Regions from separate parts of the Undibacterium sp. Rencai35W genome, predicted to be linked through region 3. Evidence: predicted binding sites of a transcription regulator. Region 3 holds the regulator's gene; each other region holds the start of a gene.
The links. The regulator sigma-54, encoded in region 3, starts transcription at its own class of promoters, with help from an activator protein. The targets are predictions, from matches to a motif close to TGGCANGNAANCTGCTTT.
Positions count from the first base shown of each region.

Region 1: the regulator sigma-54 is predicted to act here: its motif matches at 852-869, upstream of ACO0K3_RS13745 (CmpA/NrtA family ABC transporter substrate-binding protein).
Region 2: the regulator sigma-54 is predicted to act here: its motif matches at 1,380-1,397, upstream of ACO0K3_RS13770 (nitrate/nitrite transporter).

Region 1 is NZ_JBMPPC010000005.1:412,971-415,247, forward strand. It holds gene ACO0K3_RS13740 (ANTAR domain-containing response regulator) at 1-568, shown strand, start outside; gene ACO0K3_RS13745 (CmpA/NrtA family ABC transporter substrate-binding protein) at 1,020-2,277, shown strand, end outside.
Region 2 is NZ_JBMPPC010000005.1:421,095-423,371, reverse strand. It holds gene nirB (nitrite reductase large subunit NirB) at 1-1,002, opposite strand, end outside; gene ACO0K3_RS13770 (nitrate/nitrite transporter) at 1,427-2,277, shown strand, end outside.
Region 3 is NZ_JBMPPC010000002.1:629,626-631,902, reverse strand. It holds gene lptB (LPS export ABC transporter ATP-binding protein) at 1-486, shown strand, start outside; gene ACO0K3_RS06765 (RNA polymerase factor sigma-54) at 504-1,994, shown strand; gene hpf (ribosome hibernation-promoting factor, HPF/YfiA family) at 2,128-2,277, shown strand, end outside.

The DNA.
Region 1 (2,277 bases), on a different contig from region 3:
AGACCCGCATGCGCAGGCACAGCTTGCCCGTTCGCGCGCGCTGCGCATTGGCTTGTTGCAAGCGGGTTACAACATTATTGCCGTGATTCCAGGCGACATGTATATGAGCGAACGTATCGCTCAGCTGCAACCGGACATGATCATTATCGATGCTGAGTCGGATTCACGCGATGTGCTTGAGCACATGGTGATGGCTACTCGTGATGCACCGAGGCCCATCGTGTTGTTCACCGAAGACAGCAATCAATCAAATATGGCGGCAGCAATGGAGGCAGGGGTGTCCGCATATGTTGTAGCCGGTTTGCATAGCGAGCGTATCAAGCCGGTATTGGATGTTGCAATGGCGCGCTTTAATGCTGATCAAAAGCTACGCTCCGAGTTGTCTGATACCAAAGCCAAGCTGGCAGAACGCAAGACCATCGAGCGTGCTAAGGGTTTGCTGATGGAGCGCCATCAGTTGTCCGAGAATGAGGCGTACCAAAAATTACGCAGGCAGGCGATGGAAAAAAATCTCAAACTGGTTGATCTGGCGCAACGGGTATTAGACGTTGCAGACTTGCTGGGTTGATGGGGGCGGTATTGTCTGTCCTGCAAAGTGAACAACTGTGGTGCGGCGCACAAAATCAGTGCGAATTCTTTATGTGTTCTTCATCTGAAGCGCTACATTAGTTCGAGTCTTCAGGCGAAATTCGATTTTTAAGCGTAAATATTTCTGTCCGGTTCTTTCCCGCTCTTCCAAGCCCGACCTCAGGTTACAGTGCTTCATCTCAGTGAAACTCTAGGCGTACCGTTGCCTCCGCAAGGCAGATATTGCTTACTTTCTTCATTCTTAATCTGACTTAAAAACGATCTGGCACAGCAATTGCATAAGAGAAGGTAAGCGCCAACGATGGCGCACTTGTGAATCAGACCAACGGCGGTCGATTCGCATCAGACAAAGGTGTCTTCCCATACAAACAAATCGTTTGGTGGTAAGGCGCCTTTTTTTTGTCCACAAATTATATAGCTGGAGTGCAGACATGTTGAAGCAAGAGACATCCACCAAACCTGAAGGCGGTCAAGATGAGAAATCAGTTAATCATAAACGTCGTAGCCTGGTGCAGAGCGCCAGCTTATTTGCAGGAGCGAGTGCAATGGGACTAGCGACCGGTGGTGTGTGGGCAGCAGGTTCAGATAAGCCGGAGAAGGAGGAAGTTCGCATTGGCTTCATCCCCTTGACAGATTGCGCGTCTGTCGTGATGGCCTCCGTACTTGGCTTCGACAAAAAATACGGCATCAAAATCGTACCTACCAAAGAATCATCATGGGCGAGCGTGCGCGATAAGTTAGTCAACGGCGAGCTCGACGCAGCACATTGCTTATACGGCTTGCTGTATGGTGTGCAAATGGGTGTCAGCGGATCCAAGAAGGATATGAACATCCTGATGACGCTGAATAATAATGGACAAGCGATTACCTTATCCAAAAAGCTGGCAGAAAAAGGCGCGGTAGATGGCACTGGTCTCGCCAAGCTCATGCAAACAGACAAACGCGAATACACTTTTGCGCAGACTTTTCCTACCGGTACACATGCCATGTGGCTGTATTACTGGATGGCAGCGCATGGCATCAATCCAATGAAAGACGCCAAAGTCATCACCGTCCCGCCACCGCAAATGGTCGCGAATATGCGGGTTGGCAATATGGATGGCTATTGTGTCGGCGAACCCTGGAATCATCGTGCGATTGCCGACGGTATTGGTATTACCGCTGCCACAACGCAAGACATCTGGAAAGATCATCCGGAAAAAGTATTAGGTACGACTGCCGAGTTTGTACAGAAATATCCGAATACGGCCAGAGCCATGACCGCGGCGATTCTTGAAGCCAGTCGCTGGATTGATGCCTCGTTATTGAACAAAAATAAAATGGCTGAAACGATTGCCGATAAATCTTATGTCAATACTTCGGTGGATGTCATTAATCAGCGGATTCTCGGCCGCTACCAAAATGGCTTGGGTAAGACCTGGGATGACCCTAACTACATGAAATTCTTCAACGACGGCGCAGTGAACTTCCCTTATCTGTCTGACGGTATGTGGTTCCTGACTCAGCACAAGCGCTGGGGTTTGCTGAAAGCGGATCCGGATTATCTGGCCGTCGCCAAATCTGTGAATCGTATTGATATCTACAAAGATGCAGCGGCAATGGCAAAAGTCAATGTTCCTAAAGACCCGATGCGTAGCAGTAAATTGATGGACGGTACCGTATGGGATGGTAAGAATCCGGCGGCCTACG
Region 2 (2,277 bases), on a different contig from region 3:
TTCACCGGCGGAGAATAGATCAATGCCCGTGACTTTCAGCTTCGTCGATGTGACTGAGCCCTGATAACGGCCAATCCCGAAATTCGCCAGATGATTCGCGCAGACCTTGCCCATTTCAAACAATGGGGCCACCAGGCCGTACACAGTGCCGCGATGATTCACACATTCGCCGACAGAATAAATACGTGGGTCGTAGGTCTGCATTGTATCGTTGACGACAATACCGCGATTGCAATACAGACCTGCAGATTCTGCAAGTGCGGTGTTCGGACGAATACCGACCGCCATGACGATTAACTGCGCCGGGATTTCCAGACCGTCAGTGAAACGAATACCTTTTACGTGACCATTATCATCACTCAGAATAGCTTCTGTATTTTTCTCCAGCAGGAAGGAAAGACCGCGATCTTCCAGCGATTTTTGCAGCATCTTGGCAGCAACCTGATCAAGCTGACGCTCCATCAGCCAGCCAGGCAGATGGACTACTGAGACTTTCATGCCGCGCATCATCAGACCATTTGCCGCTTCCAGTCCCAGCAAACCACCACCGATGACCACCGCATGCGTATGTTTTTCCGCCGCTTCGATCATGGTATTTGTGTCATAAATATCCCGATACGCAATGACGCCTTTAGCATCCTTGCCCGGCACCGGTAACATAAATGGCACAGAACCCGTGGCGATCAGGAGGCGATCATATTCTGTCTGCGTGCCATCTTCAGCAATGACCAGTCGCTTGACGCGGTCGATCTTGACGATTTTTTTACCCAGATGCAGGGTGATATTATTTTCTTCGTACCAGTCGACATCGTTGAGCATGATGTCTTTAAAATTCTGCTCACCGGACAATACCGGTGATAGCAAAATACGGTTGTAATTAGCATGTGGCTCAGCACCAAATACCGTAATGTCGTACAGGTCGGGGGCAATTTTCAGCAATTCTTCCAGGGTACGCACGCCTGCCATACCATTACCCACCATCACTAACTTCAATTTCTTCATGGCTAACTCCTTTACTTGTCTCTGCTACTGACTAAGCAAGAGCAATGCCAGTTGGTTTTTATACAAACATAGGACCCAACACAACGATGCGGCCAAGCTCCTCGGGCAGCTATTTTTTGTACGCACGTATAAGATATTCCTGCTCAGTCAGCGGTTCAATCCGACCAACGTATTGCATCAAACTTGATCATTCGGTTTTTCATACATCTCACCAATTCAATGCCCAAATGCACAATATCGCACTCAAAAGATGCGGCAAAGTACCACTACTGGTGCACCGCACAAATCGAGAGCATTGCAATCTCCGCATGTCGTTTGCTCTATGAGATTTGCCTCAGTTTTGCGCGCAATCGTTTGCCTGAGTTTGCACGATTAGGTGGCATGGCACTTGCAAGGGGCATTAGCATTCACTTTTGGAGCAATCATGCAGAAAACCTCTTTCTGGAAAGCGGGACATACTCCCACGCTACTGGCCGCCTTCTTTTATTTCGATTTGAGTTTTATGGTTTGGGTACTGTTAGGACCACTTGGTATACAGATATCTAAAGACCTGGGGCTTAGCGCTGCACAGAAAGGTTTAATGGTCGCCACGCCGCTGCTCGCCGGTGCACTGTTACGTATCGTGATGGGGATGCTGGTCGATCATCTGAAGCCCAAAAAAGCCGGACTCATCGGTCAGCTTGTCGTCCTGATTGGCCTATGCTGGGCGTGGCTTGGCAATTTACATAGTTATGAGCAGTTATTATTCCTCGGCATTATCCTTGGCGTCGCGGGTGCCGCATTTGCCGTTGCCTTGCCGCTTGCCTCGCGCTGGTATCCGCCTGAACATCAAGGTACGGCGCTGGGGATTGCCGGCGCTGGCAACTCGGGAACCGCGTTCGCTGCCTTGTTTGCACCGGCACTGGCAATTGCCTTTGGCTGGCAAAATGTCTTCGGCCTGGCCTTGATTCCATTACTGATCGCTCTGGTGGTCTATCTGGTATTTGCCAAAGATGCGCCAGGTGATACGCCGACCAAATCATTAGGCGAATATCTGGCCGTCTTAAAAGATAAGGATGCCTGGTGGTTTATGTTTTTTTATAGCGTCACATTTGGCGGCTTCTCTGGTCTGGCATCAACGCTGACGATTTATTTCAACACGCAATATGGCGTGTCACCGGTAACCGCCGGTTATTTCACGGCGGCTTGCGTGTTCGCAGGATCCTTAGTACGGCCAATGGGTGGAAGAATCGCTGATCGTATCGGCGGTATTAAGACGCTATCCGTAATGTATGT
Region 3 (2,277 bases):
GAGGCATCGGTATTTCGTAAACTGACGGTCGAGGACAATATCCGTGCGGTGCTGGAGTTGCAAAAGGATGAGCATGGTAAGTTTCTGAATTCAGCCGAAATTGAGAAACGTCTGGATACTTTGCTGGCCGATTTGCAGATTGAGGGCATACGTGAGAATCAAGCACTTTCTTTGTCTGGCGGCGAACGTCGCCGGGTAGAAATTGCCCGGGCACTGGCAACAAATCCTCGCTTTGTGTTGCTGGATGAACCCTTTGCAGGTGTTGATCCGATTGCGGTGATTGAGATTCAGCGCATCGTACGCTTCCTGAAGGAACGTGGTATTGGTGTGTTGATTACCGATCATAATGTGCGCGAAACTTTGGGTATTTGCGATCACGCTTACATCATCAATCAAGGTGCGGTGCTGGCGAGTGGCAAGCCGGAAGATATCATCACGAATGAATCCGTACGCAGGGTTTATCTGGGAGAGCATTTCCGCATGTAGCGGGAAGCGAGATGATGATGAAACAAAGCCTGCAACTACGTACCTCACAACACCTGGCGCTTACGCCGCAATTGCAGCAATCAATTCGTCTTTTGCAGTTATCCACGCTGGAATTACATCAGGAACTGGAAAATCTATTAACTGATAACCCCATGTTGGAGCGGGTTGATGACCCCATGGATAATGCAGTGCGATTGCTGGCCGATGGCGCGATTAGCACGACTAGCAATAATTCAGAGTCGGAATTTGCAGTACAGGAAGTCGGTGCCGAGACTGCCGCTCCAGTTGCTGACAGCGGTGATAACACGGAAGTTGCTTCATCTGCGGACAGCACCAGCGCCAACGAAGAAGAGTGGAGCTTTGATGATGTGCCGCTAGGCAGTAAGTCCTCAGAGGAAGAAGATGGACGTCCGCAATTAGAAGCTGCGCAAACCAGTTTGCGAGATCATTTGCTGGAACAGATGCGGCTGAATATTCGCGAACCGCGTGATCGTGCTTTAATTGAACTGATGATTGATGCGCTGGATCCCAGTGGTTATCTGATGGAGACCTTGGATGAAATTCATGCGAGTTTGCCGCTTGAGTTGTGTGTAGAACCAGAGGAATTATCTTTCGCATTAACGATGCTGCAAAGCTTTGATCCTGCCGGGGTTGGTGCGCGCACACCGTCGGAATGTCTGGCTCTGCAAATCAAACGCTTACCTAAGATTCCCTTCGTAACACGTCGCCTGGCGCTGAAGATTGTTGAAGAACATATCACGTTGTTTGCACAGCGAGATTTCAATAAACTGAAAAAAATTCTCAATTGTGATGATGAAGATTTGCGTGAGGCGCAGGTAGTGATTCGCCAGTGTAATCCTAAGCCAGGTGCGGATTTTGCAACGGCTTCATCAGACTATGTCGTCCCTGATGTGATTGTCAGAAAATCAGCGAACGGCTGGCAGGTTTTGCTGAATCAGGATGTCATGCCCAAGCTCCGCGTCAATAGTATGTATGCCAACATCATGAAACAAAATCGTGGTGACGGGACGATGGGATCGCAGTTGCAGGAAGCGCGCTGGCTGATCAAAAACATGCGGCAACGTTTCGATACTATCTTGCGCGTTGCACAAGCGATAGTCGAAAGACAACGTAATTTTTTCACTCATGGTGCGGTTGCGATGCGCCCTCTTGTTTTGCGCGAAATTGCTGATACACTAGGTTTACACGAGAGTACTATTTCTCGTGTAACGACTCAAAAATACATGCTTACCCCGCATGGTATGTTTGAGTTGAAATATTTCTTCGGTAGCCATGTCGCGACGGAAACGGGGGGGGAAGCATCTTCCACCGCGATACGTGCACTCATCAAGCAGTTGATAGGAGCAGAAGACCAGAAAAGCCCACTCTCTGATAGCAAAATTGCAGACATGCTGGGTGAACAAGGCATGGTCATTGCGCGACGCACTGTTGCCAAATACCGTGAAGCCCTAAAAATTCCTCCAGTAAGCCTGCGCAAATCCTTGTAATGAACACCTGTAATTTAGTCTTGTAACTAAGCCTTGAAATTACGTTTTGTATTGCTATATATAATTTAGCTCGATGCATCAGAGCAAATGCTGAAGAAATTTATAGCAAGTAACATCACCATAGGAGCGTAGTATGAATCTCACCATCAGTGGACATCACCTCGAAGTAACTCCTGCAATACGTGAACATGTACAAAACAAGCTTGAGCGCATCAGGCGACACTTCGATCAAGTCATTGATATCGCCGTCATCCTGACGGTAGACAAGCTCCGGGAAAAGGAA